DNA from 4 places in the Hydrogenophaga taeniospiralis genome. Region 2 is predicted to be linked to each of the others. Evidence: predicted binding sites of a transcription regulator. Region 2 holds the regulator's gene; each other region holds the start of a gene.
What was found. The regulator FNR, encoded in region 2, switches genes on or off when oxygen is low (the NO sensors DNR and NnrR bind a similar motif). The targets are predictions, from matches to a motif close to TTGATNNNNATCAA.

Region 1 (7,791 bases), 2.4 Mb from region 2:
ACCATGGAGCAGGCGCTCATGGGTGTGGACGACAACACCCACCTGCACGTGAGTTTCGACGTGGACTTCCTCGACCCCGAGATCGCGCCCGGCGTGGGCACCACCGTGCCCGGCGGCCCGACCTACCGCGAAGCGCAGCTGTGCATGGAGATGATCGCCGACACCGGGCGCCTGGCTTCGCTGGACGTGATGGAGCTCAACCCGGCGCTGGATGTGCGCAACCGCACCGCCGAGCTCGCGGTCGATCTGATCGAAAGCCTGTTCGGCAAATCGACGCTGATGCGCAAGACCGCTCCCCGCGCCTGACGGCGCAGCCGCGACCACCATGACCCTGCAACTGCTGCTGGCCTACAGCCTCATCACCTGGCTCACCGCCGCCACCCCGGGGCCGGCCGTGCTGCTGGCGCTGCGCAACGGTGCCACGCGCGGCTTTCGCGCCGGGCTGTACTCCACTTTGGGCAACCAGATCGGGCTTTTGCTGCTGGCCGGCGCCTCCATCCTCGGCCTGGGCGTGATCCTGCACACCTCGGCCTGGCTGTTCACGCTGGTGAAGTGGGTGGGCGCGGCCTACCTCGTGTACCTGGGCGTGCGCATGCTGCGCTCGCGCGACGGGCTGGATCTGGGCAGCGCGGCCCAGGGCGACGCGCCGCCGGCGAGCGACGCGCAGATGTTCCGCCTGGGCCTGTGGGTCTCGCTCACCAACCCCAAGGCCATCCTGTTTTTTGGCGCACTGTTCCCACAGTTCGTGCAGCCCGAACAGCCCCTGCTGCCCCAGTTCGCCACGCTGGTGTCGCTCAGCATGTGCGCCTCGGTGTCGTGCCTGCTCACCTACGTGTGGCTGGCCAGCCATGCCCGGCGCTGGCTGCAACGGCCGCGCGCCGCGCGGTGGATCAACCGCGTGGCCGGCAGCGTGTTCATCGGTTTCGGCGTCGTGCTGGCCGGACTACGAAGATAATCCCCCTGCGCCGCGCTGCGCGCGTCACCCCCCCCAAGGGGGCAATGCCTGCGGCCTGGCAAAGCCAGCTCCGCGGCATTCCGGGCTCAGACACGCTCGCCGGAAATGCCCCGCTGCGTCAGCTTTTGCTGACCAGCTCCAGATGCTCGACCACGGGCGACTGAACGAAAAATGGGCCGACGATGGCGCGCCATTCGGCGAACGCAGGCGACTGGCGGAAGCCCACCATGTGGTCTTCCAGCGTGTCCCAGTAGATGGTGAGGATGTAGCGCCCCGGGCTCTCGATGCTGCGGTTGACCTTGTAGCCCTGGAAGCCCTTGGCCAGGGCAATCACGGTGCTGGCGGCGCGGGTGATGGCGGCTTCAAAGTCGGTGGCCCGGGCAGGGTCGATGCGGATGTCGGCGTGTTCAAGAATCATCTGGAGGCTCCCCCTGCGCCGCTTCGCGTCACCCCCCAGGGGGCGATGCCTGTGGCCCGGCAAAGCCGGTCCACGGCATCCTCGGTTCAGGCACGCGCGCCGGGAAAGAGGTTTGAAAACATGGGAGGATGAGCGTAACCCAGAACACCGCAGGGCCGGCTTTGCCGGACTGCAGGTGTTGCCCCCTCAGGGAGGTGACGCGAAGCTGCGCTGAGGGTGCTCCTCTCTGATCATGTCCACCGCCTTCTCGGCCATCATGATCACCGGCGCGTTCGTGTTGCCACCCACCACGCTGGGCATGACCGAGGCGTCCACCACCCGCAGACCGTCCACGCCGTGCACCCGCAGGCGCGCGTCCACCACCGCCCCGGCGTCCGGGCCCATGCGGCAGGTGCCCACTGGGTGGTAGATGGTGTCGGCGTGGTTGCGGATGAACTGTTCGATCTGCGCATCGCTCTGGGCCTGGGCGGAAGCGCGGGACTCGACGCCGCCGTGGCACGCGAGCGCGGGTTGCTGCAGCAACTCGCGCATGCGCTTGAAGCCGCGCACCAGGCGCGCCGTGTCGTCCGCGTCCTGCAGAAAGGCCGGGTCGATCAGCGGCGCCACCTGCGGGTCGGCGCTGGCCAGGCGCAGCGTGCCGCGGCTCCTGGGGCGCAGCAGGCAGACGTGGCAGGAATACCCGTGGCCCAGCACCGTCTTGCGGCCATGGTCCACCAGCTTGCCCACCACGAAGTGCAGCTGCAGGTCGGGGATCGCCTCCTCGGGACGGCTCTTGATGAAACCGCCGGCTTCGGCGAAGTTGGTGGTGAGCGGGCCGCTGCGCTGGCGCCGCCACTCAAAGAGGCCCTTGACCATCTTCGCCACGCCCAGCCAGGACAGGCCGAACAGGTCGGTGACCTTGGGCGCGTTGACCACCATCACCACGTCCACGTGGTCGTGCAGGTTGGCGCCCACGCCCGGCAGGTCGTGCACCACGCCGATGCCGTGTTCGCGCAGGTGATGCGCCGGGCCGATGCCCGAGAGCATGAGCAGCTGGGGGGAACCGAAAGCGCCAGCGCTCAGCACCACCTCGCCACCGGGCTTCAGGCGCAGGCTCTGCAAGGCGCCGCGCCCGGCATCGGGCCGGTACTCGATACCCACGGCGCAGGGCCGGCCGTCCACCACCTCGGTGAGCACCCGCGTGGTCAGCGCGTCCGTGATCACGTTCAGGTTCGGGCGGTTCCGGTGCGGCGTCAGGTAGGCCTTAGCCGCGCTGAAACGTTCGCCGTTCTTGTGCGTCACCTGGTAGGGGCCAATGCCCTCCTGCTCGGGGCCGTTGAAGTCGGTGTTGAGCCGGTGGCCCGCCTGCTGGCCGGCTTCGATGAAGGCGGGCAGAAACGGATTGGGCGAACGCAGGTCCATCACGTTGAGCGGCCCGCCCTGGCCATGCCAGGCGTCGGCGCCGCGCTCGTTGTGCTCGGCGCGCTTGAAGTACGGCAGCACGTCGGCGAAAGACCAGCCTGGGTTGCCTTCGGCGGCCCAGGCGTCGTAGTCCTGCGCGTGGCCGCGCGCGTAGATCATGGCGTTGATGGAGCTGGAACCGCCCAGCACCTTGCCTCGGGGCTGGTAACCGCGCCGGCCGTTGAGGCCCGGTTGCGGCACGGTGGCCAGGCCCCAGCCGTTGAGTTCGTACTTGGCCATCACGGCCAGCCCGGCCGGGCAGTGGATGAGCACGCTCTTGTCGGCGGGGCCGGCTTCGAGCAGGGCCACGCGGACCTGTGGGTCTTCGCTCAGGCGCGAGGCCAGCACACAGCCGGCGGAACCGCCGCCCACGATGAGGTAGTCGTACATGTTGTTGGGTCTCCTGGGGCTGGTGCGGCAATGGCGGGTCACCCGGACCGCCGCGCCCAGCGACTGGCGGCAAGGTAGCACAGGGCCCGGGCGCGCGGGTAGGCGCGCCAGCCTAGAGATGGCATTCATGACGCCTGCGGGACCGACGCGCCCCAGGACCCGGGCGGCGAAGGACCGACAATGGCTTTTTTCGCCATTTCAGGAGTGAACACCACATGAGCAGCATCCAAACCGTGGGCATCATCGGCTCGGGCACCATGGGCAACGGCATCGCCCAGGCTTGCGCCGTCAGCGGCATCCGCGTGGTCATGGTCGACATCGCCCAGGCCGCGGTCGACAAGGGCCTGGCCACCATCGCCGGCAGCCTGGACCGCCTGATCAAGAAGGACAAGATGACCGCCGCCGACAAGGACGCGGCGCTCGCGCTGATCCAGGGTTCGACGAACTACGACGACCTCAAGGGCGCGCAACTGGTGATCGAGGCCGCGACCGAAAACGAAGGCCTCAAGGTCAAGATCCTGCAGCAGCTCGACGGCCTGCTGGCACCCGAGGTGATCGTGGCCACCAACACCAGCTCGATCAGTATCACCAAGCTGGCCGCCGCCACCCAGCGCCCCGACCGTTTCATCGGCATGCACTTCTTCAACCCCGTGCCCATGATGGCGCTGGTGGAGATCATCCGCGGCCTGCAGACCAGCGACGCCACGCACGACGCCGTCAAGGCGCTGGCCGAGGCGCTGGGCAAGTCGCCCATCACGGTGAAGAACGCGCCCGGTTTCGTGGTCAACCGCATCCTGGTGCCCATGATCAACGAGGCCTTCTTCGTGCTCGCCGAAGGCCTGGCCACGCCGGAAGACATCGACGCCGGCATGAAGCTGGGCTGCAACCAGCCCATCGGCCCGCTGGCCCTGGCCGACATGATCGGGCTGGACGTGTGCCTGGCGGTGATGAACGTCTACATGGCCGAGTTCAACGACAGCAAGTACCGCCCGGCGCCGCTGCTGAAGGAAATGGTGGCCGCCGGCTGGCTGGGCCGCAAGACCGGGCGGGGCGTGTACACGTATTGACCCCCCCGCGCAGGACTTGCCCCCCTGCGCCGCCTGCGGCGTCACCCCCCAAGGGGGCGATGCCTGCGGCCCAGCGAAGCCGGTTCCGCGGCATCCTGGGTTCGGGCACGTGCGCCAGAGGCTTGGTTGTCGGGCAGGTGCGCCGTAGGTTCGGTTGTCGGGCATGTGCGCCGGAGGCCTGGTTTGCGTTTTGCAGCTCATCGGAAGCCCGCTTCGGCGGGCTTTTTGTTTGCGCCAAATCAAGTGGCGGCAGCGTGGCGTTTTCATAATGGAACCACCTTTTTGGGGAGTTCCACATGTGCGCCGCTTCCACGTCCGCCGTCATCGCCGCCACCGCCGTCTTCGAGTTCCTCGACAGCACCCACCGGGAGATCCAGCAGCAGCTGCGGCAGTTGCACCAGCTGGTGGACGCGATCGAGAGCGGGGGCCTGAACCAGGCCACCCGCGAGAAGGCGCGCCGGGTGCTGACCTACTTCAACGGCGAGGCCCGGCAGCACCACCTGGACGAGGAAAAGCACATCTTTCCCTCGCTGCGGACCAGCCCGAACCCCGAGGTGGTGCAAGCCGCCGAGCACCTGACGCAGGACCACGGCTGGCTGGAGGAAAACTGGCTGCAGATCGCGCCCTCGCTGGAGGCCGCCGCCAACGGCAACCTCTGGTTCGACACCCAGGAGCTGCGCCATGCACTCGACGTGTTCGAGGCCCTGTACCTCGACCACATCGTGCTGGAGGAGGCCATCGCCTACCCGGAAGCCAAAAAACGGCTGGCCGCTTACGACACCGCAGGCATGGGCCGCGAGATGGCGCGTCGCCGCACGCTGCTGCGCCCCGAGGTGCTGGCCAGGGCATGAGGCCCCGCCCGGCCGTTCCGAAGCAGCCGGCTCCGCAGCCGCCCCCTTGGCACCGGCGGGCCACCGGCATGTCCCCGGGGCTCCACGGCCGCCATCCGCCGCGTAAGATGGCCCCAGGCCCGGGGCGCCCGGGCCGTGTTGAGACGGGATGTTTGACCCATGAGCGCGTTCGACTTTGACCTTTTCGTGATCGGCGGTGGCAGTGGTGGCGTGCGCGCCGCGCGCATGGCCGCGCAGCGCGGTGCCCGTGTGGCCCTGGCCGAGACCCTGGGCACCGACGGCCTGGGCGGCACCTGCGTGAACGTGGGCTGCATCCCGAAGAAGCTCTACAGCTACGCCGCGCACTACGCCGACGCTTTCCACGAGTCCCTGGGCTTCGGCTGGGAATTCGGCGCCCTCGACCCGAGCGGCAAGCCCGCCCTGCCGACGCTGAACTGGGCCACGCTCAAGGCCAACCGGGCGCAGGAAATCGGCCGCCTCAACGGCGTCTACAGCAACCTGCTGCGCGGCGCGGGCGTGACGGTGTTCGACGGCTTTGCGCGCGTGCAGGGCGAACACGGCGTGGGCCTGGCCACGATCAACGCCGACGGCAGCCCCGGTCACCAGAATTTCACCGCCAAGAACATCCTGATCGCCACCGGTGGCACGCCCCACGTGCCGCACTTCGTGGGTCGCGAACACGTCATCACATCCAACGACATCTTCGACCTGGAGCCGTTCCCGAAGCGCCTGCTGGTGGTGGGCGGGGGCTACATCGCCTGCGAGTTCGCCTCCATCTTCAACGGCCTGGGCTCGCACGTGACCCAGCTCTACCGGGGCGAGCAGGTGCTGCGCGGTTTTGACGACGAGATCCGCCATTTCGTCGCGGCCGAAATGCTCAAGTCCGGCGTGGACCTGCGCCTGAACGCTGGCGTGGTGGACATCCACCGCACGGCCGACGGCCTGCGCGTGGAACTCGAGGGTGGCGGCGAGGTGCTGGCCGACGCCGTGCTCTACGCCACCGGCCGCGTGCCCAACGTGGCGGGGCTGGGGCTGGAGACCGTGGGTCTGGCCCAGGGCGCGCAAGGTGAGATCGTGGTCGATGCGCACTACCGGACCAACGTGCCCTCGATCTACGCCGTGGGTGACGTGACCAACCGGATGCAGCTCACGCCGGTGGCGCTGGGCGAGGCCATGGTGGTGGTGGACCAGGTGCTCGGCCCGGTGGCCGGCAAGCCCGCGCGCGAGATGAGCTACGAGTTCGTCCCCACCGCCGTCTTCACCCACCCCAACATCGGCACCGTGGGCTACACCGAGGCCGCCGCGCGCGAGACATTCGGCCAGATCACGGTGTTCCGCAGCGAGTTCAAGGCGCTCAGGCACACGCTCTCCGGCAGCAGCGAGCGCACGCTCATGAAGCTGGTGGTGGACAGCGCAAGCGACCGCGTGGTGGGCCTGCACATGGTGGGCGCGGAGGCCGGCGAGATCGTGCAAGGCTTTGCCGTGGCCATGAAGGCCGGCGCCACCAAGGCCGTGTTCGACAGCACCATCGGCATCCACCCCACGGCGGCAGAAGAGTTCGTGACCATGCGCGAGCCCGTGAAGAACTGACCCCCACGCTCCACCGCTGCGCGGGTCGCTGCCCCCGAGGGGGCCGCTTCGCCTTGGGGCGGCCCGGCGGCGAATCTGCTGACCCCCACGCTCCACCGCTGCGCGGGTCGCTGCCCCCCGAGGGGGCCGCGTAGCCTTCGAATCGCTCACATCCCGTACAGAAAGGCGATGCCCAGCGCGGTGTGCGCCCACAGCCCCGGTGCCAGCCAGGCCAGGTAGCGCACACCGCCCACCAGGCCCGCGGTGACGCTCTTGCTCAGCGCATGCACCGCCAGCGCCAGCATCACGGCCCGTATCGCGGCGCCGTCGGACGTGGGCAGGGTGGTGGCGAACACCGCCGCCAGCGTCGAATGCAGCTCGACCAGCGCGCCCAACACGGTACCGGCCAGCAGCCCGGCAGAACCCAGCCAGAGGCTGAGCCCGTGCACCATCGCCTGAACACCCGAGAGCAGCGCGGCCACCGCGGCCGCCCCCTTCAGGCTGAACATTCGCTCTTCATCGTCGGGTCGCGGCGCGCCGTCGGCCGGCGCCGCGGGTTCGGCGGCGCCGGCCGCCTCCGGCGCACCGCGGTGTGGCGATGGTGGCCGTGCTCGATACAAAGACCGAGGCCAGCGCCGACAGCGTCACCGCGTCACGGGCCTGCAACAGCCGGCGGCTCAGGTGGGCCAGTGCCTGCACCGCCAGCAGCAGCGCCAGCAGCTGGACCAGGGTGTGCGGGTTGAGCACCGGGCCCCACAGCGGCCGGTCGGGCATCCAGGGCAGCGCCATCAGCACCAGCGCGGCCAGCACGATGCCGTCGCGCACCTCGGCCGGGCGCAGCCAGTGGCGCGCGAAGCTGTGCAGACGCTCGCGCCCGGCCAGCAACGCGGTCAACCCGGTGGCCAGCGCGGCCGCCAGCGGCAGGCTCCAGACACACAGCACGCCGATCAGGTAGGTCAGCAGCAGCGCCACCTCGGTGGTCACGCCCGGGTCGTCGCGGCGGTCGCGCCAGTAGGCCACCACCCCCAGCGCCGCCACGAAAACGCGCCAGCCACCACCAGACCGCTGGTCTGCGTGAGCGCCGCCGCCGCACCGGTGACG
Region 2 (7,791 bases):
ATGCCGGTGAAGAGACTTTAAGTCTTATAGAAGACTTTGAAAAGCTCTTATGTCTTATATAAGACAAATATTTTTCTTTTTAAATTCAACAACTTTCTATCATAATTTCTCAATGCGAAAACATTTCTCTCGTATTGAGAAAATTTCTTGCGGCGCACCATTTCATGATTTCATATAGAGAAAATTGATTCTCTCATCCTGAGATGGTCAGAGTCCCTTCTTCTTTCTTTCAGGGTTCTGCTCTTGACAGGACATCGGATCCCTCTGCCCCCTGCGCGACCTCTTCCGCACGCAACAAGCATCGGCGTGTTCCAAGCATGACGTGAGACGCTCGCGCTCGCCGCCGGTCAAGCCATCGCGCAGGCCGGCATCGATCTCTCCGCGCTTGCCCCATTCGAGCAAGTCCGCGACACGCAGCCAATATGGGCGGCCATCGATTCGACGGCCTCGCGGGCGGGTGTATTTACGTCATGCCCCATCAGCAATGATGGCCATTGCCGTGCCGTTCACGGGGGAACCACTGACTACATCACAGAAAATTGCGTTTGCCATCGCGCCCGACTCGGCCCGGTGTTGGCAACGCTTCCAGAACGATGAACTTAAGCGACCTGAAACAAAGTCAAGCGCACCACAGCCCTGTCGGATGCGTGATGCCCATCCACAGCGCCCAGCCAGACGTGGCCGCCAGCGCCAATCCAGCCAAACGGATTCCCCATGCGCCCGAGCGGCCACCACGCAGACGCAGCAGCAACCACGGTGCAGCGGTCAGCGAGACAGAGGTTCCAAGGGAGAACAGCGCCATGATGGCCGCGCCCTCCAGCGCATTGGCCGAGAGCGACGCCACCAACAGCGCCGAATACAACAGGCCACAAGGCATGAGTGCCCAGGCAACGCCCAGCACCACCGGAGCACGCTGCCCCAATGTGGTCAGTACGGGCCTGGCTTTGCGCCAGACGGTTTGCCCCAGATTTTCGATCCATGCCGGCTGGCGCGCCTGCCAGATCAGCACGGCCCCCAGCACCAACGCCCCGACATGAAACATGGTCCAGACCGGACGTATGGCGGTGGTATTCGTGCCCAACCATGCCAGCCCTTGCACCGAGCCGGCGGCAAAGGCACCGAACAAGGCATAGCCGACCATGCGACTGAGCTGGAACGTCCACAAGGCGCGCGTGCTCCGCTCACCAGCGGCACGACCGATGCCTGCGCAGGCCGCGCCACACATGGCGACGCAGTGGGGCCCGCCGGCCAGGCCCATGAAAAGGGCCGTGATCGCCATTGAAGTCTGCATGAGGGCACTGTAGCGCAGTCGGCAGCCCAGGGTGCTTCGGGCTTCGAGTCAAACAAGCGATCAGATGATCTTGGAGAAACGTGCCCGGTCCTGGTCCACCTGCAGGTTCTTGTCGAACACCATGGCAATGGCCCGCACCAAGAACCAGCCCGTGGCCGTCACCTGCACACCACTGTCGTCGATGGTGACCAGCCCATGTTCGGCCAACCCGGCCAGCGCCTCCAGTTCGCGTGCGAAATAGGTCTTGAAATCGATCAGGTGTCCAAGTTCGATCGATTCGTATTGGAGCTGTCCCTGGCACATGATGGACATGATCACCGACCGGCGCAGCAGATCATCGCGGGTCAAGGCCAACCCACGCACGATCGGCAGTCGCCCCTGATCGAGCGCGTCGTAATACTCCTCCAGCGTCTTGGCGTTTTGGCTGTAGGTGGCACCAATGCGACCGATGGCCGAAACACCCAGCGCGATCAGGTCACAGTCTGGCTGGGTGCTGTAACCCTGGAAGTTTCGGTGCAAGCGCCCCTGCCGCTTGGCCACGGCCAGCGCATCGGTCGGCAAGGCAAAGTGATCCATGCCAACATAAACGTATCCAGCGCCCATCAGCGCATCGAGCGAGGCCGACAGCATGGACAGCTTGTCACCGCCGCTGGGAAGCTCCGCAGAGATGATGCGTCGCTGAGGCTTGAAACGCGAGGGCAGATGCGCATAGGCGTAGAGCGCAATGCGATCCGGGCGCAGGGCATTGACTTGCGCCAGCGTGCGGGAGAACGACTCGGGCGTCTGCAGAGGCAGGCCGTAAATCAGATCGACATTGACCGACTCAAACCCGATCTTGCGCGCCGTGTCCACCAGCGCGAACACCTGCTCGGCCGGCTGTACGCGGTGGACCGCCTTTTGCACAGCGGGGTCAAAGTCCTGCACGCCAAAGCTCAGGCGGTTGAAACCCAGTCTGGCCAGGGTCTGCAGGCGCTGGTCGGTGACGGTTCGGGGATCGACCTCGATCGAGTATTCGCCGCCTGGCACCAGTGTGAAGTTTCGCCGGATCATGGCCATGAGGTCTTCGAGTTCGGCGTCCGAGAGGAAAGTGGGTGTGCCGCCCCCCAGGTGCAACTGCGAAACACTGTGCCCCTGACCGAAATGCTGGACCTGAAGATCGACTTCACGCGACAGGTAGCGCAGATACTCGGCGGCGCGCTCATGGTGCTTGGTGATGACCTTGTTGCAGGCGCAGTAATAACAAACCGACTCGCAGAACGGGATGTGCACGTAGAGAGACAGGGGCAACGCCATCGACCCGGCCCGGCGTTGCTCCAGCGCCTGGACATAGTCCTGCTCGGTGAAGGCCTCAACGAAACGATCAGCGGTCGGATAAGAGGTGTAACGCGGTCCGGGGACGTCGAATCGCTTGAGCAATTCGTTGGAAATGGCATGACTCACAAACAATTCTCCAGTTCTTCAGCTTTACTGTGCATCATGCACAGGGCTAGCCCCTTGATCTTGATCAAGCCCACCCGTCATACTCGGGTTGACCCTGAGTTCCCGTCTCTGGAAACCGATGCTCGCTCGACAGGCTGCGGAACCATGGGGTAAGCTCGGGCTGCAATTCCGGGAAAAATATGGACGTTCATAGCATCAAAGTCGCCTGTTCAAGCTGCAACCTGCGCGAGTTGTGCTTACCCATGGGATTGAATTCCGAAGAGATGGACAAGCTCGACAGCGTGATTTCTTCGCGACGCAGGATCAAGCGCGGAGCGGCGCTGTTCAACACCGGTGACAAATTCACCTCGTTGTATGCGGTTCGTTCAGGTTTCTTCAAGACCTGTGTGACCACGGCTGACGGCCGGGACCAGGTCACGGGCTTCCAGATGACAGGCGAAATCATTGGTCTGGACGGCATCGTCAGTGACCACCATTCCTGCGATGCGATTGCGCTGGAGGACGCCGAGGTCTGCGTCATGCCGTTTGACGATGTCGAGCAGCTGTCGAGAGAGTTCACAACCCTGCAGCACCATGTGCACAAGATCATGAGCCGTGAGATCGTGCGCGATCACAGCGTCATGTTGTTGTTGGGCAGCATGAGGGCGGAAGAGCGGCTGGCCGCCTTCCTGCTCAATCTGGTACAGCGCCTGCATGCCCGAGGCTTCTCGCAGTCGGAGCTGATTCTTCGCATGACCCGGGAAGAAATCGGGAGCTACCTCGGCATGAAGCTTGAGACGGTGAGCCGCACGTTCTCGAAGTTCGTCGAGGAAGGCACGATCGAGGTCAAGCAACGCTACGTTCACATCAAGAACACCGACGCGCTCAAACAGATCGTCAACCCACAGTCCTGTCGCTGAACTCAGGCAGCGGCTTCTGGCCCGCATCCGACACACCCCAAAAATCAAGCCCCGCCGAGACTGCTCGGGCGGGGCTTGATTTTTGAGCAACAAACTGCTTCAGGAACACGAACCGTTCTTGGCGCAGTCGCGAGGTCGCTCCTCCAGCGGAACGGGGCAACGGTTGACCTCGAACGGGGACATGGACAAAAGCGCCGTGAGTGAGCTCGACACCATGGTCACCACCCAGAAAACAAAGAAGGCCATTGTGTAGACAGCCTGTCTGGACATCTCGAGTGGTTGCCCGAACCAGTGCAGATCACTGGGATCGACCATGGCAAACACGATCATCTCCAGTACGGCGGCCACCAGAAAAGCCGGCCATGCAATCCACATCCATCGCTGAGCCCACATTGTTTTGTCTCCTTGGGTTCCGTCGCTGACTCGGGAGTTGTCGTGATGCGCCTCACGAAGATCTAATCATCACACACCTATTCGTCGGTTGGAACCACCGGCGAGGCCGCATGATTGCGCGCCTGGTGGGCGGGCTGCAGCTGGATCAGCGCGTCAATGCGGGCCTGCCCTTGCAGCGACCGCGCGGCCTGGAGATTGCGCTCGTAGTCTTCCTTGTCGAGCACAGGATCGGCGCCCTTCACCGCAATGACTGCGGTGATGATGCTCGCGACCACCACCAGCAATGGTCCCCCCACCACCAGCCACATGTGTGGAACGCGCCACCAGGAGACAGAAGGCTTAGGGTCCGGATTTTTGAGGGTTGCGGTATTCATTGAAGACTCCAGAGTGGTCGGTGGATGGGCGACGTCCGCATTTCAGCGCGGGATAAGAAAGGCTGCTTTTTCGGTTACCTGGGATGCCTCATCCCCTGTGGACCGGATCTCGAAGTGGATCGGGTGGGACCCGCTGGGTGCCGTATCGGGTGGCACCTGCACCCGCAGCACCGCAGACCGGACTTCCGTGGGCAACACTTCAATCTCGGCTTCCGACGCGATGGTGATGCCCTGCAACCCCGACACGCTGATCACGTAGCGCTGCGTGCTTTCGGTCGCATTCATGACCTGCAGCCTGAACACGTTTTCGATGCGCCCCTGCTCCACCATGCGAGCCAGCACGCCGCGATCACGAATGACGTCGACCTTGAGGGGGGTGCGCAAGAAGAGGCTGATCATCACGGCGAGGGTGATGGTCAGCAGAATGCCGGAATACACCAAGACCCTTGGGCGCATCGCGCGGCGGATCATCTGCTGGGTGCTCCACCCTTGCGCCATGCCATTTTGCGTGGAGTATTTGATAAGGCCACGTGGATAGCCCACCTTGTCCATCACCTCATCGCAGACATCGATGCAAGCCCCGCAACCGATGCACTCGTATTGCAGACCTTTTCGAATGTCGATCCCGGTGGGACAGACCTGCACACACAAGGTGCAATCCACACACGCACCCAGGCCCAGGGCTTTCGGGTCCGCCTTCTTGGAACGCGGTCCACGCGGCTCACCACGTTTCTCGTCGTAAGTGACGATCATCGTGTCCTTGTCGAACATCGCGCTCTGGAAGCGCGCATAGGGGCACATGTACTTGCAGACCTGTTCGCGCATGAAGCCGGCATTGCCATAGGTGGCAAACCCGTAGAAGAAGATCCAGAAGGTTTGCCAAGGGCCGAGGGACGCCGCCAGGGACAGCGAGGTCAGCTCACGAATCGGCGTGAAGTAGCCCACGAACGTGAAGCCGGTCCAAAGGGCAAACAAGATCCAGAGCGCATGCTTGATCCACTTCTTGCTGAACTTGGCGGCCGACAGGGGCGACTGGTCGAGCCGCATGCGCGCGGACCGGTCACCTTCGACCTTTTTCTCGATCCACAGGAATATCTCTGTGTAGACCGTCTGTGGACAGGCGTAGCCGCACCACAGGCGCCCTGCCACGGCCGTGAACAGGAACAGTGCCAGCGCCGAAATGACCAACAGCCCCGTGAGGTAGATGAAGTCCTGCGGGTAGAGCACCAGGCCGAAAATGTAAAAGCGGCGCGCTTCGAGATCGAAGAGCACCGCTTGACGCGCATTCCACTCCAGCCAGGGCAAGCCGTAAAACACGATCTGCGTGATCCAGACCGCAATCCACCGCCATTTGGAAAACAGACCAGCGACCGAGCGCGGGTAAATTTTCTGGCGAGAAGCGTACAGAGAAACCATCACCTCGTCGCCGGCAGCATCTCCTTGCGATGGTTCCGGGGTGATGGGAATGATCGGTTTGCTGCTGCTGACGTCTGGCGTGGCGGAAGTCACGAGGAACCCGTGGTTGGTGAAAGAAAAAAGGCTGCGCGGTCAAAGCGACCACACAGCCTCCTCGGTTGCCTTAATTGGCGGGCTTGTTCGACATGCCCCAGACGTAGGACGCGAGCACGTTGATCTGCGCTTCGTTCAGCAAGGCCGACTGCCCGGGCATCTGGTTGGTGAATCCATTGTTCACAGCGCGGATGATGGCTTCTTCACCCCAGCCATGCAGCCACGTACCATCGGTCAGGTTGGCAGCACCCACCGCCGCCATCCCTTTGCCATCCATGCCGTGGCAGGCCGCACAGGCAGCGAACTTTTCTTTGCCCTGGGAGGCTCGCACGGAGTCGTGCGGACTGCCAGACAGGCTCAGCACGTAGTTCGCCACGTTGCGCACGTCTTCAGCACTGCCCACGGCAGCAGCCATCGGGGGCATGACACCGATACGGCCCTGAGCAATCGTCTTTTTGATGATCGCATGGTCACCACCGCCCAGCCAGTCACCGTCGGTCAGGTTGGGAAAGCCCTTGGCTCCACGGGCATCAGAACCATGGCACTGGGCACAGTAGTTCATGAACAGACGCTCACCAATGGCCATGGCTTGCGCATCGCCAGCGATCTGCTCCGGGGTCATGCCGTTGAATTTGGCGTATATCGGGGCGATGGCCGCCTCCACCTTTGCAACCTCGGAGGTGTGCTGCCCCTGCGAACTCCAGCCCAGTACACCCTGGAACTTGCCAAACATGGGATACAGCGCGCCGTAGGCCAGCGCGAAGAGCACCGTGATGATGAACAGATAGACCCACCACCTGGGCAGCGGGTTGTTCATTTCCGCCAGATCGCCGTCCCAGACGTGACCGGTGGTGTTGTCGGCATGGGTGTTCGCCTTCGTGGTGCCACTGATCCAAAGCAGGATCAGGCAGGCGATGATGCTGACCAGTGTCAACCCGCCCACGTAGAGGTGCCAGAAATCACTTGTAAAGTCGCTCATGATGTTTCTCTTGTTGGTGCCGCGGTTTAGTCGTCAGTGAAGGGCAGTTGGGCTGCCTCGTCAAAGCTGGCCTGGTTGCGTTTGGACCAGGCCCATACCACGATGCCCACGAAGGTCAGCAAACTGACCACCGTGACGATGCTGCGCAGATCGTTGATGTCCATGGTGGGCCTTCCGCGGTTATTGCTTGGTACCAGTCGCCGCGGCGGGCGCTGGCTCAACAGCCGGAGCGGTAGGCGCTGCAGCCTCGGCCGCCGGAGTCACATCAGCAGCAGCGGGTGCCGGAGCCGCCTCGGCAGCCGGGCGGCTGGCGCTGCGAGCGGTGCCCAGCACCTGCAGATAGGCGATCACGGCTTCCATCTGGGTCTTACCCTTCACAGCTTCGACCGACTGTGCGATCTCTTCGTCGGTGTAAGGCGCGCCGAGCGTACGCAGCACTTCCATGCGCTTGGGCATGACGTCCGCATTCACCGCTTTCTCGCCAAGGAATGCGTACGCGGGCATGTTCGATTCAGGCACCACATCGCGTGGGTTGGTCAGGTGGGTGCGATGCCATTCATCGCTGTAGCGGCCACCCACACGGTGCAGATCAGGACCCGTGCGCTTGGAACCCCACTGGAACGGACGGTCGTAAACAAATTCGCCAGCCACCGAGTAAGGGCCATAACGCAACGTCTCGGCCTGGAACGGACGAATCATCTGCGAGTGGCAGTTGTAGCAACCTTCGCTCACATAGACATCACGACCGGCCAGCTGCAGTGCGCTGTAGGGCTTGAGGCCTTCGATCGGTGTGGTGGTGGACTTCTGGAAGAACAGGGGCACGATTTCAACCAGACCACCCACAGCCACCACGAGCGTGATCAACACGATCATGAGGAAGTTGTTGGTCTCGATCCGTCCGTGGCC
Region 3 (7,791 bases), 3.8 Mb from region 2:
GCGACGCCGCGCTCAACCTCATGCAATTCTTCGAACACGAGTCCTGCGGCCAGTGCACGCCCTGCCGCGCCGGCACCACCCAGGCGGTGGCGCTGATGCGGGCGCCGGTGTGGGACGCGCCGCTGCTCGGCGAGCTGTCGCAGGTGATGCGCGACGCGTCCATCTGCGGCCTCGGGCAGGCGGCGCCCAACCCGATGGACTCGGTGCTGCGGTTTTTCGCGCACGAGGTGAATGGCGCCCAGCGCGACGGGGTGAACGCATGAACGCCCGCGATCTGCCACAGGGCATGGCGCCCGTCGCCTTCACGCTCAACGGCCGGCCGGTGGAGGCCGCGCCGGGCGAGAGCATTCTGAAAGTGGCGCAGCGCGTGGGCATCGCGATCCCGCACCTGTGCCACAAGGACGGCCTGCGCAGCCCCGGCAACTGCCGCGCCTGCGTGGTCGAGGTGGCGGGCGAACGCGTGCTCGCGCCCTCGTGCTGCCGCGCGCCGCAGCCCGGCATGGCGGTCAACACCGACAGCCCGCGCGCCGCCGCGGCGCAGAAAACGGTGCTGGAACTGCTGCTGGCCGACGCGCCCGACACCACGGCGCTCAAGCACGACAGCGAGCTGGCGCACTGGGCCGGCGTGGCCAGCGCGCGGCCGGAGCGCTTCCCGGCCCGGTCCCAGCCCTTTGTCGGGTACAACGGCCCCGCCGCCGGGCCGCCCCAAGGCGGGGCAGCCCCCTCGGGGGGCAGCGACCCGCTTCCAGCGGTGGAGCGTGGGGGCAGGGACACTTCTCACCCGGCCATGACGGTGAACCTCGACGCCTGCATCCAGTGCACGCGCTGCATCCGCGCCTGCCGCGAGACACAGGGCAATGACGTGCTGGGGTTGGCTTTCCGGGGCGGCCACGCGCAGATCGTGTTCGACCAGAACGACCCCATGGGTGCGAGCACCTGCGTGGCCTGCGGTGAATGTGTGCAGGCCTGCCCCACGGGCGCCATCGCCCCCGCCAACGGCGCCTACGCCAAAGCCTCGCAACAGCGGGTGGATTCGGTCTGCCCGTTCTGCGGCGTCGGCTGCCAGATGACCTACCACGTGAGCAACGGCAAGATCGAACACGTGGAGGGCAAGGCGGGTCCGGCCAACGAAGGGCGGCTCTGCGTGAAAGGGCGCTTCGGCTTTGACTACGCGCACAGCCCCGAGCGCCTCACGCGCCCGCTGATCCGCCGCGCCGACGTGCCCAAGGACCCGGCCAGCGTGATGCAGCGCGACTGGCGCGAACTGTTCCGCGAAGCCACCTGGGACGAGGCGCTGGACGCCGCCGCCACCGGCCTGCGCCGGGCCATGGCCAGCACTCCCGCGCGTGGCCGTCTGGGGCCGGTAGCGGGTTTCGGTTCGGCCAAGGGCACGAACGAAGAGGCCTACCTGTTCCAGAAGCTGATCCGCAGCGCGTTTGGCACGCACAACGTGGACCACTGCACCCGCCTGTGCCACGCCTCCAGCGTGGCCGCGCTGATGGAAGGCCTGGGCTCGGCGGTGGTCACCAACCCGCTGCGCGACGTGGTGCACGCCGACCTGGTGCTCATCATCGGCGCCAACCCGGCGCAGAACCACCCGGTGGGCGCGACCTGGATCAAGAACGCGATCAGGCAACGCGGCATGAAGCTGGTGCTGATCGACCCGCGCCGCACCGAGCTGGCGCGCCAGGCCTGGAAACACCTGGGCTTCAAGGCGGGCACCGACGTGGCCCTGCTCAACGCGCTGCTGCACACCATCATCTTCGAGGGTCTGGCCAACACCGCCTATGTTGAGCAGCACACGCTGGACTTCGCGCTGCTCAAGGCCCATGTGGCCGACTTCAGCCCCGAAGCCATGGCCCCGGTGTGCGGCATCGATGCGGCCACGCTGCGCGAGGTGGCGCGCGCCTACGCCACGGCCCAGAGCGCCATGATCCTCTGGGGCATGGGCATCAGCCAGCACACCCACGGCACCGACAACGCGCGCTGCCTGATCGCGCTCTCGCTCATCACCGGCCAGATCGGCCGCCCCGGCACCGGCCTGCACCCCCTGCGCGGGCAGAACAACGTGCAGGGCGCGAGCGACGCCGGCCTGATCCCCATGGTGCTGCCCGACTACCACCGCGTCTCCGAACCCGCCGCGCGCGAGAAAGCCGAGCGGCTCTGGGGCGTGCCCGCCGGCACGCTGGGCAGCGAGCCCGGCCTGACCGTGGTGGAGATCGTCAACGCGGCTTATGACGGCCAGATCCGCGCCATGCTGATCCAGGGCGAAAACCCCGCCATGAGCGACCCCGACGCCCACCACGCCCGCGAGGCCCTGGCGCGGCTGGACCACCTGGTGGTGCAGGACATCTTCCTGACCGAGACCGCCAGCCTGGCCGACGTGGTGCTGCCCGCCACCGCCTGGCCTGAGAAGACCGGCAGCGTGACCAACACCGACCGCTGCGTGCAGCTCGGCCGCAAGGCGGTGCCGGCCCCGGGCGAGGCGCGGGCCGACGCCTGGATCACCGAGCAGCTCGCGCGCCGCCTCGGCCTGGGCTGGGCCTACGACGTGGCGCCCGATGGCACGGCCGGCGCGGATGCGGGCCACGGCATCGGCGCCGTGTTCGAGGAAATGCGCGCGCTCATGCCCAGCATCGCCGGCCTGTCGTGGGCGCGGCTGCAGCGCGAAGGCGCCGTCACCTACCCGGTGGACAACGAGAGCGACCCCGGCCGCCCGGTGGTGTTCACCGACCGCTTTCCCACGCCCACCGGCCGCGCCACCCTGGTGCCCGCCGCGCTCACGCCACCGGCCGAGACGCCCGACGCCGACTACCCGCTGGTGCTCATCACCGGGCGCCAGCTCGAACACTGGCACACCGGCAGCATGACGCGGCGCAGCCAGGTGCTGGACGCGGTGGAGCCCGGCCCGGTGGTCAGCCTGCACCCCGAGACCGCGGCGCGGCTCGGCCTGGTGGCGGGCGAGGCGGCGCAGGTGCGTTCGCGGCGCGGCGGCGTGGCGCTGGCGGTGCGGTTCGACGCCGGCATGCCGCGCGACACCGCTTTCATCCCGTTCGCCTACGCCGAAGCCGCGGCCAACCTGCTGACCAACCCCGCGCTCGATCCGGTGGGCAAGATCGCCGAACTCAAGTACTGCGCGGTGGACGTACGGCCGATGAAGACAAACTGATACGGCATGAACGCGGCGTTCAGCTTGACGCGTCTCAAGCGCAGCACCGTGCCAGACCGCTAAGATGGGTTTCGCGGACGTTGCGGCAAACCCGTGGCGTTCTTTCTGCAACAACTTCCCCCATCAGGAGGCATGCCATGTTCAAGAAAATCCTCGTTCCCACCGACGGTTCCCAGCAGGCGGCCCACGCCTCGACCATCGCCGCGCGGCTCGCCAAGAGCCAGGGCGCCCAGGTGGTCGGTGTGTATGTGCTCGACCCGTTTCCCTACATTGGCATTGGCGACGCGTCCGCGGTCGGCCTGCAGGCCTACCTGACCGAGGCCAAGTCGGCCGCCGGCCAGGCGCTGGACGCGCTGGGCAAGGTCTGCGCCGACGAAGGCGTGCCTTTCGTGGGCGACACCATCGAGCGCAATGTGGTGTACGAGGGCATCCTGGAAACCGCTGAGGCGGAAGGCTGCGACCTCGTGGTGATGGGCTCGCACGGCCGCCAGGGCATCAAGGCGCTGATCCTGGGCAGCGTGGCGCAGAAGGTGCTCACGCACGCCAAGGTGCCGGTGCTGATCGCCAAGTCCTGAGAACGTCCTGGCGACCTGAGGGCGTCACCGTCTGAACTTGCCGGTGGCGTCCACGATGGACAGATCGGCGAAGTCCAGCCCAGTGTGGTTGGTGGGGCTGTAGCTGACCGACAGACCTCCCAGGTTGAAGTTGCGGATGCCTTCGAGCGCGTCGCGCAGCGACGCCGGCGTCGGGTTGGGGCCCGCGCGCCGCAGGCCTTCCACCAGCACCTTGGCCGCGGCAAAGCCTTCCATCATGGCGGGCGACACCCCGTCCAGCCCCTTGGCCTTGGCCAGATCCAGGGCTTCCTTGATCAGCGGAAACGCCACCGAGCGCTCGTTGGGAAACACCTGGGTCACGATCACGCCGCGCGCGTGTTCGCCCAGCAGCTTGATGAAACCTTCCGAGGCGTTGTTGGAGAGCGTGACGATCTGCGCGCGCGAACCCGCGGCGCGGATCGCTTTCACCGCGTTCGCCGTGTTGCCGGCCGAGCCGATGATCATGACCGCCTGGGCGTTGCTCTGGTGCACCTTGGGGGCCAGTTCGGCGAAGTCGGGTTTGTCGCGCGGAAACTTGTCCTGCAGCACCGGCTTGATGCCCGCTTTGGCGAAACCGGCGAGTGCGCCCTTGGCCGAATCGGCGCCGAAGGAGTCGTCGGTTTCCAGCACGGCGATGCGTGCGATGCCGATGCTGGCCAGGTGCTCGATGGCCTTGGCCGCCTCGCGCTGGTAGGTGGCGCGCACGTTGAACAACCAGGGGTGGACCGGATCGTGCAGCGCCATGGCGCCGGTGCTCGGGCCTACCAGCGGCACCTTGAGCTCGCTCAGCAGCGGCAGCAGGGCCTGCGCGTGTGGTGTGCCGCGGTTCAGGAACAGGGCCAGCACGTTTTGCCGGGTGACCAGCTCGCGCGCGGCCTCCACCGTGACTTTCGGGTCGAACTTGTCGTCCACCGAAATCAGCTCGATCTTCTGTCCGTTGACACCACCGCGCGCGTTCACCGCGTCCAGGTACAGCTTGGCGCCCTCGGTGTTCTCTTTCACGCCAGCGGCCACCGAGCCGGTGAAGCCCGAAGGCTGGCCGATGCGCAACTGGGCCCAGGCGGGTGCGCTCAGGGCGAGCAGGGCGGCGAGGCCCCAGAGGGTCAGCGCGCGGCGCGTGCCCGAGGTGGTCGTTTGCATGGGTTTGTCTCCGGTTGTATCTGTCGCATGGGGGAGTCTGGTGAGTTCGCCCGGGTGCCGCATTGTGGATATTACCTACGCGACCGTGACCCCCGTCACCCCTCCGTAGAATGTTTGCCTCCCCCACTGGAGCCCCCCGCATGTCCGACGCCTTCCTGCCCGCCGAACTCTTGTCGGCCGATACGCCCGTTTCTCCAGCCGTCGCCGGGGAGGCGGGTCGCACGGCCGAGGGCGGCACCGGGCTGATCCGCATCCGCGGCGCGCGCCAGCACAACCTGAAGAACATCGACCTCGACATCCGCACCGGCGAACTCACGGTGGTCACCGGGCCCAGCGGCTCGGGCAAGTCCAGCCTGGTGTTCGACACCCTGTTCGCCGAGGGCCAGCGCCGCTACGTCGAAACCTTCAGCGCCTACGCGCGCCAGTTCCTCGACCGCATGGACAAGCCGGCGGTGGACCGGGTGGAAGGTGTGCCACCCGCGATCGCGATCGACCAGACCAACCCGGTGCGGTCCTCGCGTTCGACCGTGGGCACGATGACCGAGCTGAACGACCACCTGAAGCTCCTGTTCGCACGCGGCGCCGAGCTGTTCGACCGCGAGACCGCGCTGCCGGTGCGGCACGACTCGCCGGAGTCGATCTACGCCGAGCTGCAGAAGCGCGCGGCGGGATTCACCGCCGGGCCGCCCCAAGGTGAATCAGCCCCCTTGGGGAGCGTGGGGGCACACGGTTTTGATCCCCGTCTGGTGGTGACCTTTCCCGTGGAGCTGCCCGCCAGCACCACGCCCGAAGAAATCGAACAATGGCTCTCGGCCAGCGGCTACACGCGCGTGCAGGCCGAGCGCGTGGTGCAGCGCGCCACGCCCGTGCCCGATGCCAAGGCCGCCAAGACCACGAAGGCCAAAGTGTCCAGGACCGCCCCGGCCAGCGCGTCGGTGAAGGTGCTCGACGTGGTGGCCGACCGCTTCCGCATCGGCACGGCCGAGCAGGCGCGCGTGATGGAGGCCATCGAAGCCGGTCTCAAGCGTGGCAGTGGCAAGCTGATGGTTTATGTGTTGCCCGAAGACGGTGCTGAACAGATCTGGCGGTTCTCGACGGGCCTGCACTGCCCCGAGAGCGACATCCGCTACACCGACCCCACGCCGTCCATGTTCTCGTTCAACTCGGCCGTGGGCGCCTGCGAGGCCTGCCGGGGCTTTGGCCGGGTGATCGGGGTGGACTACGGCCTGGTCATTCCCAACGAGAAGCTCACGCTGCGCAACGGCGCGATCAAGGTGTTCCAGACGCCGGCCTGGAAGGAGTGCCAGGACGACCTGATGCGCCACGCCGAGACCGCCGGCATCCCGCGCGACACGCCCTGGAGCAAGCTCACGCCCGAGCAGCGGCAGTGGGTGATCGGCGGCACGCCCACCTACAAGGAGGGCCAGTGGAGCAAGCAGTGGTACGGCGTGGCGCGCTTCTTCGAGTACCTGGAGAGCAAGGCCTACAAGATGCACATCCGGGTGCTGCTGTCCAAGTACCGCAGCTACACCGAATGCCCGAGCTGTGGCGGCGCCCGCCTGAAGACCGACAGCCTGCTCTGGCGCATCGGCACGAAACAGCAGGCCGACGCGGTGCTGCCGCCCGAGAAGCGCTATTTGCTGCAGGGCGTGAAGTGGTCGCGCGCGCAGCTCGAAGCCTTGCCCGGCCTGTGCCTGCACGATTTGATGCTGCTGCCGCTGGACAAGTTGAGGGTGTTCTTTGCATCGCTTTCTCCCTCCCCCGCTGGGGGAGGGCAGGGGTGGGGGCCTGTTGGCCTGCAGGCCCCCATCCCCGCCTTCCCCCAGGGGGGGAAGGAGTCGCACACCGGCCAGGCGCAGGCCCTCAAGCTCCTGCTCGACGAAATCAACACCCGCCTGCGCTACCTTTGCGAGGTCGGCATCGGCTACCTCACGCTGGACCGCCAGAGCCGCACCCTCAGCGGTGGCGAGGTGCAGCGCATCAACCTCACCACGGCGCTCGGTACCTCGCTGGTGAACACGCTGTTCGTGCTCGACGAGCCCAGCATCGGCCTGCACCCGCGCGACATGGCGCGCATCAACAAGGCCATGCTGCGCCTGCGCGACGCGGGCAACACCCTGGTGGTGGTGGAGCACGACCCGGCGGTGATGCTCGCGGCCGACCGGCTGATCGACATGGGCCCGGGCCCGGGCGAGCGCGGCGGGCAGATCGTGTTCGACGGCACGCCCGAAGCCATCCGCGATGCCGACACGCTCACCGGCGCCTACCTGGGCGCGCGCAAGCAGGTCGGCATGGGCTTCAAGCGCATGGTGACCGACAACACGCCGCGCCTCATCCTGGAAGGCGCGCGCGAACACAATCTGAAAAACGTCACCGTGGACTTCCCGCTGCAGCGCCTGGTGGTGGTCACCGGCGTCTCGGGTTCGGGCAAGTCCAGCCTGATCCAGGACGTGCTCGCGCCCGCGCTGCTGCGCCATTTCGGCAAGACCACCGACACCCCCGGCGCGCACGACCGCCTGCTCGGCGCGGACTTCCTGTCCGAGGTGGTGTTCGTCGACCAGTCGCCCATCGGCAAGACCGCGCGCTCCAACCCGGTGAGCTACGTCGGGGCCTGGGACGCCATCCGCGCCCTGTTCGCCGACGCGCCGCTGTCGCGCCAGCGCAGCTACACCGCGAGCAAGTTCAGTTTCAACGGCGGCGACGGCCGCTGCCCCACCTGCGGCGGCTCGGGTTTCGAGCACGTCGAAATGCAGTTCCTGAGCGACGTGTACCTGCGCTGCCCGGACTGCGACGGCAAGCGCTACCGGCCCGAGATTCTGGAGGTGCGCATCGAACGGGGCGGCCGCACGTTCAACGTGGCCGACGTGCTCGACCTCACCGTGAGCGAGG
Region 4 (7,791 bases), 3.5 Mb from region 2:
CGCCACCAGCACCGGCGACCAGGCCCTGCGCCTGGTGCTGCCCGCCACCACGGCACAGGCCCACAGCGGCCAGACGCTGGCGGTGGTGTTCCAGATCGGGCCCGACACGGGCGGCGCGCGCGAGCCGGTTCAGGTGAAGAGCACGTTCATCGTGCCGCGGTATTGATGAGGTGACGTGCCGCGTTAAGTCTCGATTGACTCACACGTATCTATGCCGGTAAGACCGGAAGACTGAATAGCCGCAGCAAGGATCGCCCCGCACAGTATGAGGGGGCTGGCCTCATTGTTGGACCCAAAGTACCAGTCCGAAAAGGCCAGTTCGTTGTCCGCAAGATGAGCGATTGGTTGAAGCGCGATATGGCTATACCCAACAACATCCAGATGGCGGTCACAGCCGGCGCATGGCCGCAGGCGCTGCGCCCCAATAGCCGAATAATCCAGATGGAGCGGCTGGCTACATTTGAGTTGGTAGAAGCCGGGTGTGGCTGGGAGGCCAGTGAAACGCATTCTGGAGCCGCCGAGCGATTGATACAGCAACCGAAAACTGTCACTGACGATCACAGCGCCGTCATAGCAGCAAGAGATGTCAAAGCGCCGCTTGCGGAGCCGAAATGCTGGATTTGTGAAGTCAGGATCGGTGCGATAGCCACAGGTCGCGCACGTTGGAACTCCACAGACGGGATCGACACGGTCGCACGAGCCCACCATGTACGAACCATTGTCTTTTGGGGCTATATGGAAGAGCATGGTGGTTAGGTCTTTGCGAGGAAGGCTTCGGCATCTCCGGCCTCACACTCCCAGTGAGCAAAGACTCCAATGAGACTGCATTTCGTGCATAAACAACCAATGTAGTTCCAGCGAACATCGTTGCTTGCTGCGTATAGAGCGACGCCGGACAGCAGTTGAAAAGTTTCGCTATCGCAAACACACTCATGGCTTTCGAATTTCGCTTCGCTTGCGTACTCCGCGCTGTCTCCCATCAAATGGGACGTCTCGCATGCCACGCATATGCGTCTGGCGGCACCTTCGTCTTCATCGGTTTCGAGCTTGAAGGTGCGGCTCCCGCATGAGCACACAGATTCGGAAAACTTGGTGGCTGCATAGCCGTTCAGCTTGCTGAAGCGAACCAACTCGTACTTGAGGTCTTCCAGTGTTGCCCCGTACCAGTACTTGCCCTTTTTTTGCCGTGCCATTGGGATAATTTGACGTTGTGGTTTGAGTTGCGCGGAATTCGAGCGAAGGGGCGTGCATCATGCGGCATCCCTAAGTCGGGCAACCAGCTTCTCGCAGGCCTGACGCAAGAGGGCCTCCATCTCGCTTCGTCGAGCTGGCCGCTCCAGACCCACCAGAACGCGCCAAGACAGCGCTCTGTTCAGATACACGGGCCAAGGCATTTTCTGAGTGACATGGAAGGTCGTCTTCGTCTTGTTCGATTGAAGATCGAAGAGCCTTGCCGCGAGACGAATTTTGAGCCTCCAATACATGGGAAGGCCGACCGCATCCAGCGACAGGTCTGTTGCGCTCCCAAACCGATAGCCTTGCAAAACGACATCGAAGGCCATGTCTGTTGACCGTGGCGCCTCGACCGTGGCAGCCATTGGGAAAGAAAGCAACTCGGTGAGCTCGACGAGAAGTGCTCGATCGAGCGCGGGAGGTGCACCACCGGGCAGACTCTCCAGATGGCGGATCAAGTTGCGGCCCGTGGTGATACTCAGCGCACCGAGAAACAGTCGCGCTGGCTCACGCTTCAACAACTTGCGGAACACTGAGCTACTCCCCTGGCGCCCAACGTTTTGGCAAGAGATGTGCTCCGTTCAGAGGCTGTTGCTGGGCGATGGACGCTGTGACAACCCTGCCTTTCATAAGGCATCGATCTTCACTTCGTCCGAGGGAACTGCCACGGCCCGAGGCCCGAAGCTGGTGATGTTGGCCAGCGTTTCGTTGTGGTGAGCCGTGATCTGTGCGGCCGACAAGACGGCGTTGTCCACGGTGGAGTGGGCATCCGACACGAGCGTGACCGGATAACCAAGGGCAAGCGCCCTGCGAGTCGTGGTGTCCACACAGAATTCGCTCTGAAAACCACAGATCACCAGCTTCGTCACCCCGTGTGCCTGCAGGATGGCCTGCAAGTCTGTGTTGTGAAACGAATCCGTTGCCCGCTTGCGGAGGCGTATGTCGGTGGGTTGAACATCCAGCCCGGCGGCAAGGCCCCAGCCCTCCGTTCCGTACTCCAGCGGGCTGCCCGGCGCTTCGTGCTGGATCACAACGACCGGTGCGCCAGCTTCGCGCGTCTTTCTGGCGACAACGTTGATGCGATCAATGACGCGTCTGGACTCAAAGGCCGCGTGCTCGCCGGAACACAGGGCGTGCTGAACATCGATGATGAGAAGAGCGGTGGTCATGGTATGTCTTGATGCCTGATTGGCTGTTTTCCGGCCGCGGGCTGGACCCCGTGCGCGAAGGCAGCCGCGAATCGCACTATAAGCCGGCGGGCGGCGCAGGCCTGCGCCCATTGGGCGCGCTTCTTGTTGTGAACCAGCTTCCCGCAGCCCCATTGAAGAGACCGCTGAACCGCCCTACAAATCAGGCATCCCCGGGATGTGCTTCAGCTGCACAACCTTGCGCACACCGGCGCCCGGGGGCATGGGTTCGAGCAGGTCGGCCAGGGTCACGCCGTCGAGTTCCGCGAGGTAGCGGTCCATCGCCTTTTGCAGCGTGCCCTTGAGCCGGCAGTAGCCTTCGAGCCGGCAGGTGTTGTGCTCGGCGCTGAAGCATTCGACCAGGGTGAAGTCGGTCTCGGTCTGGCGGACCACGTCGCCCAGCACGATCAGGTGCGCCGGCTTGAGCAGGCGCAGGCCGCCGCCCCGCCCGCGCGTGGTCTCCAGCAGGCCCAGGCCGGAGAGCGTCATCACGATCTTGGTGAGGTGGCTGCGCGAAATGCCGTGCGCCCCGGCGATCTCGCTGATGGTGGCGGGCTTCTCGCGCTGCGTGCAGGCCGCGCAATACATCAGCACGCGCAGGCTGTAGTCGGTCCAGTGGGTCAGTCGCATGCGGTGATCTCCCGGGGCCGGTGGGTCATCGTTCTTTCGGATACCCCGTGTTGTTCTGTGGAAATATTCACTTCATATGAATTTTATCTTCTAATACATGCAGTCACAATGCATATTTCAGGAAACCCCATGAACCACACCACCACCGAAGCCCGCCCCACCCACGCCGCCGCCGATCGTGCGCAGCAGGCCATCGGCCAGATCGCCGTTGACCTGCCGGGCTCCACCGCGGTCTTTCGCCGCCTCAAGCTCGATTTCTGCTGCGGCGGCCAGATCCCCCTGCAACAGGCCTGCGCCAGCAAGGGCCTGCCGCTGGACGCGGTGCTCGACGAGCTCTCGCAGCTGGAGCGCCCGAACACCCTGCCCATCACCGAATCGCCCGAGGCGATGGTGGACCACCTCCTGCTGCGCTACCACGCGGTGCACCGCGAGCAGCTGCCCGAGCTGATCCGCATGGCGCGCCGCGTGGAAGCGGTGCACTGCAACAACCCCGACGTGCCCACCGGCCTGGCCGAGCACCTGGAGACCATGGAAGCCGAGCTGCTGGACCACATGGAGAAGGAAGAACAGATCCTGTTCCCCCTGCTCAAAAGCGGTGGGCGCTCGCTGGCCGCCGGGCCGATCAACGTGATGCGGGGTGAGCACACCAGCCACGGCGTGCAACTGGACCGGCTGATGGAGCTGACGAACGACGCCACGCCGCCGATGGGCGCCTGCAACACCTGGCGCGCCCTGTACACGGGCATCGCGCAGTTCTCCGACGACCTGATCAACCACATCCACACGGAAAACAACCTGCTGTTCCCGCAATTCGAAGAAGCGGAACAGCAACAACCCGCCACCGGCTGCGGCTCGGCCTGCGGCTGCGCTTGACATGGCCCACCCCTGCGGCGCTTCGCACCACCCCCTCAAGGGGGCGACACCAGCCGTCCGGCAAAGCCGGCCCGGCGGTGTCCCCGGTGGGGCAGGTGCTGGCTCGGATGACCCACTTGCGCCAGATCAAGCCATGAGCCCCTTGACCCAGGTCAACGCCCGCGTGGCGGGCGGTTGCTAAGGTCGCGCCCGCTTGGCACCGGCCTGTCCGCGCTGCCCTTTTCACGACGCAACTCCCCCATGGCCATCGACCGCACGCACGAAAATTCCAACACCCTGGACCTGGTCTGCCCGGCCGGCAGCCTGCCCGCGCTCAAGGCCGCGGTGGACCATGGGGCGAACTGCGTCTACCTGGGCCTGCGCGACGCCACCAACGCGCGCAACTTCGCCGGCCTGAACTTCGACGACGCGGCCATCGCCAGCGGCGTGGCCTACGCGCATGCGCGTGGCTGCCAGGTGTTCATGGCGCTCAACACCTACCCGCAGGCCGCGCAGCCGGAGCGCTGGCGCGAGGCGATGGACAAGGCTGTGAACCTGGGCGTGGACGCGGTGATCCTGGCCGACCCGGGCCTGATGCGCTACGCCACGCAGCGCCACCCAACGTTGCGGCTGCACCTCTCGGTGCAGGGCTCGGCCACCAACCACGAGGCGATCAACCTCTACCACCGCGAGTTCGGCATTTCGCGCGCCGTGTTGCCGCGCGTGCTCTCGCTCGACCAGGTGCGCCAGGTGGTGCAGAAGACGCCGGTGGAGATCGAGGTGTTCGGCTTCGGCAGCCTGTGCGTGATGGTCGAAGGGCGCTGCGCGCTCTCGTCCTACGTGACCGGCGAGTCGCCCAACACGCACGGCGTGTGTTCGCCGGCCAAGGCGGTGCGCTGGCAGGAAACGCCGAAGGGGCTGGAGTCACGGCTCAACGGCGTGCTGATCGACCGCTACGCCAGCGGCGAAAGCGCGGGCTACCCCACGTTGTGCAAGGGCCGCTTCGACGTGGAGGACGACACGAGCTACTACGCGATCGAAGAGCCGACCAGCCTCAACACGCTCTCGCTGTTGCCGCAGCTGGCGCAGATGGGCGTGCGCGCGATCAAGATCGAAGGCCGCCAGCGCAGCCCGTCCTACGTGGCCCAGGTCACGAAGGTCTGGCGCGAGGCCATCGACAGCTGCCAGGCCCAGCCCCAGCACTACACGCCCAAAAGCGCCTGGATGGCCTCGCTCGACCAAGTCGCGGAAGGTCAGCAGCACACCTTGGGTGCCTACCACCGGCCGTGGAAATGATGGCTCCCCCCTGCGCCGCTTCGCGGCTTCCCCCCAGGGGGACCACGCCCTTGGACCGGCGGAGCCGGATCTTCGGCGTGTGCTGGGAAAGGCACGCGCGATGAACGAAACACCGATATGAAACTATCCCTCGGACCTCTGCAGTACCACTGGCCGCGCCAGACCGTGTTCGACTTCTACGAAGCCATGGCCGCGACCGCGGTGGACATCGTCTACCTCGGCGAGGTCACCTGCTCGCGCCGCCACGAGCTGCGCCTGTCGGACTGGCTGGACGTGGCCGAGCTGATGCGCGCTTCGGGCAAGACCGCGGTGCTCTCCACCCAGGTGCTGCTCGAATCGGGCTCGGACGTGAGCGCGATGCAGAAGATCGCGGCGAACACCGACTTCGGCATCGAGGCCAACGACATGGGCGCGGTGAGCGCGCTGACCGGCCAGCGCGGCTTCGTCGCCGGCCCGCACCTCAACGTCTACAACGGCCCCACGCTGCAATGGATGGCGTCGATGGGCGCATCGCGCTGGGTCGCGCCGTTGGAGATGCCGCGCAAAGACCTGGCCCTGCTGCAGCAGCAGCGCCCGGCCGGCCTGCAGACCGAGGTGTTCGTGCACGGCCGCCTGCCATTGGCGTTTTCGGCCCGCTGCTTCACGGCGCGCCACCGCAACCTGCCCAAGGACGACTGCCGCTTCAGCTGCATCGATCACCCCGACGGCCTGATGCTCAAGACGCGCGAGAACGCCGAGTTCCTGGTGCTCAACGGCATCCAGACCCAGTCGGCGCGGGTGCACAGCCTGATCGACGCCTGGGACGATCTGACGGCGCTCGGTGTGGACGTGGCGCGCATCAGCCCGCAGTCGTTGCACACGGCGGACGTGATCGCGCTGTACGACGCGGTGCGCCGCGAAACGCTGAACGGCCCGGCGGCGCGCGCCGCGCTGCTCGGCCTGCTGCCCGACCGCGACTGCAACGGCTACTGGCACGGCCAGCCCGGGCAGGAGCGCGTCGAACCCGCCCTGGCCTGAACACCCCCACCGCCCATGACCAACACCCTTGCCAACGCCCAGCGCCACACCGTCCCGCCGCCGCTCGCCGCGCTGCTCTCGCGCCTGCCCGCCTACCCCGGCTCGCTGCTGCTGGTCACCGGGCTCAACCTGGTGCTGGCGCGGCAGCTGCCCGCCGACGTGGTCGAGCGCCTGCAGGGCCAGCGCATCCGCATCCACGTGCGGGACGCCGGCCTGAAGTTCGACTTTGCCTGGCGGGGCACGATGTTTCGCGCCAGCGCGCCGCAGCCCGCCACCGAGCTCACCCTGAGCGCCAACGCGCACGACTTCCTGCGCCTGGCGCAGCGGCTGGACGACCCCGACACCCTGTTCTTCAACCGCCGCCTCTCCATGGAGGGCGACACCGAGCTGGGCCTGGTGGTCAAGAACGCGCTCGACGCGCTGGAACTGCCGGTGTTCGACTTCGCGCCGTGGGCGCCCACGGCGGTGCTGTCCCGCCTGCGGCAGTTGCGCCCGTCGTGGGCGCCGGAGCCCCGCCATGGCCCGCGCTGAAGCCAGGCTGCCCATCGTCTACGCGTGCTCCGGTTGCTCCAGCGCCGCGCAGCTGGCCAACCACGTGGCGGTGCGGCTGGACCGCATGGGCACGGCCGAAATGTCCTGCATCGCGGGCATCGGTGGTGACGTGCCCAGCCTGCTGAAGACGGCCCGCTCGGGGCGCCCCATCGTGGTCCTGGACGGCTGCCCCCTGGAATGCGCGCGCCACTGCCTGGGCCGCCACGGCATCGAACCCACCCAGCACCACCAGTTGAACATCTACGGCGTGCGCAAGCGCCTGCACGAGGATTTCGACCCGGACCAGGCCGAGGCCGTGCTGTTCCGCGTGCGCAACGACCTGCAGCGCCTCTTGCAAGACGCCGCCAAGCCGCCCGATGAGCCCCCCACCGACTGAACCACGCCGCCTGCTGGTGGCCATCACCGGTGCCAGCGGCGCGGTCTACGGCCTGCGCCTGCTGCAGGTGCTGCAACACGCGCCCGGGGTGCAGACGCATGCGGTGGTGTCCGACGCCGGCTGGCTCACGCTGCGCCACGAACTGAACCTGGCACCCGAGGCGCTGCGCCCGCTGGTGCACACGTTGCACGACGCACACGACCTCGGCGCCGGCCCGGCCAGCGGCTCGTTCCGCTGCAGCGGCATGGTGGTCGCGCCCTGCTCCATGCGCACGCTCGCGGCCATCGCGCACGGCCTGTCGGACAACCTGGTCACGCGCGCGGCCGACGTGATGCTCAAGGAGCGCCGCCGCCTGGTGCTGATGACGCGCGAAACCCCGCTGCACCTGGGCCACCTGCGCAACATGACCGCCGTGACCGAGATGGGCGCCATCGTCTGCCCGCCCATGCCCGCCTTCTACCTGCGGCCCCAGACGCTCGACGATCTGGTGGACGCCAGCGTGGCGCGCGTGCTTGATCTGCTCGAGGTGCCGCACACGCTGAGCCAGCGTTGGCAGGGCATGGACAAGGTGCCCGCATGACCTACCGCGACCTGCGCGATTTCATGGCCCAGCTGGAACAGACCGGCGAGCTGCGGCGCGTGAGCGAG

Region 1: KIH07_RS07575 (hemerythrin domain-containing protein) is a predicted target of FNR. The motif match lies at 4,500-4,513, and genes of this name have one in related genera.
Region 3: KIH07_RS00385 (universal stress protein) is a predicted target of FNR. The motif match lies at 3,194-3,207, and genes of this name have one in related genera.
Region 4: ubiU (ubiquinone anaerobic biosynthesis protein UbiU) is a predicted target of FNR. The motif match lies at 4,066-4,079, and genes of this name have one in related genera.

The regions. Positions count from the first base shown of each region.
Region 1 is NZ_JAHBAG010000001.1:1,553,905-1,561,695, reverse strand. It holds gene rocF (arginase) at 1-306, shown strand, start outside; gene KIH07_RS07595 (LysE family translocator) at 326-955, shown strand; gene KIH07_RS07590 (antibiotic biosynthesis monooxygenase family protein) at 1,074-1,373, opposite strand; gene KIH07_RS07585 (GMC family oxidoreductase) at 1,560-3,203, opposite strand; gene KIH07_RS07580 (3-hydroxybutyryl-CoA dehydrogenase) at 3,419-4,270, shown strand; gene KIH07_RS07575 (hemerythrin domain-containing protein) at 4,567-5,121, shown strand; gene gorA (glutathione-disulfide reductase) at 5,281-6,711, shown strand; gene KIH07_RS07565 (hypothetical protein) at 6,858-7,199, opposite strand; gene KIH07_RS07560 (hypothetical protein) at 7,207-7,728, opposite strand; gene KIH07_RS07555 (MgtC/SapB family protein) at 7,671-7,791, opposite strand, start outside.
Region 2 is NZ_JAHBAG010000001.1:3,936,872-3,944,662, forward strand. It holds partial or broken gene KIH07_RS18910 (IS3 family transposase) at 325-446, opposite strand; gene KIH07_RS18915 (sulfite exporter TauE/SafE family protein) at 620-1,279, opposite strand; gene hemN (oxygen-independent coproporphyrinogen III oxidase) at 1,352-2,731, opposite strand; gene fnr (fumarate/nitrate reduction transcriptional regulator Fnr) at 2,911-3,630, shown strand; gene KIH07_RS18930 (hypothetical protein) at 3,730-4,023, opposite strand; gene KIH07_RS18935 (nitrogen fixation protein FixH) at 4,101-4,397, opposite strand; gene ccoG (cytochrome c oxidase accessory protein CcoG) at 4,440-5,906, opposite strand; gene ccoP (cytochrome-c oxidase, cbb3-type subunit III) at 5,977-6,885, opposite strand; gene KIH07_RS18950 (cbb3-type cytochrome oxidase subunit 3) at 6,912-7,049, opposite strand; gene ccoO (cytochrome-c oxidase, cbb3-type subunit II) at 7,066-7,791, opposite strand, start outside.
Region 3 is NZ_JAHBAG010000001.1:90,350-98,140, reverse strand. It holds gene KIH07_RS00395 (NAD(P)H-dependent oxidoreductase subunit E) at 1-263, shown strand, start outside; gene fdhF (formate dehydrogenase subunit alpha) at 260-3,169, shown strand; gene KIH07_RS00385 (universal stress protein) at 3,307-3,744, shown strand; gene KIH07_RS00380 (ABC transporter substrate-binding protein) at 3,769-4,902, opposite strand; gene KIH07_RS00375 (excinuclease ABC subunit UvrA) at 5,439-7,791, shown strand, end outside.
Region 4 is NZ_JAHBAG010000001.1:415,721-423,511, forward strand. It holds gene ccoG (cytochrome c oxidase accessory protein CcoG) at 1-166, shown strand, start outside; gene KIH07_RS01905 (hypothetical protein) at 358-756, shown strand; gene KIH07_RS01910 (hypothetical protein) at 753-1,193, opposite strand; gene KIH07_RS01915 (hypothetical protein) at 1,251-1,766, opposite strand; gene KIH07_RS01920 (cysteine hydrolase family protein) at 1,860-2,402, opposite strand; gene KIH07_RS01925 (Rrf2 family transcriptional regulator) at 2,577-3,050, opposite strand; gene ytfE (iron-sulfur cluster repair protein YtfE) at 3,180-3,923, shown strand; gene ubiU (ubiquinone anaerobic biosynthesis protein UbiU) at 4,164-5,198, shown strand; gene ubiV (ubiquinone anaerobic biosynthesis protein UbiV) at 5,316-6,215, shown strand; gene ubiT (ubiquinone anaerobic biosynthesis accessory factor UbiT) at 6,231-6,746, shown strand; gene KIH07_RS01950 (putative zinc-binding protein) at 6,733-7,143, shown strand; gene KIH07_RS01955 (UbiX family flavin prenyltransferase) at 7,124-7,723, shown strand; gene ubiD (4-hydroxy-3-polyprenylbenzoate decarboxylase) at 7,720-7,791, shown strand, end outside.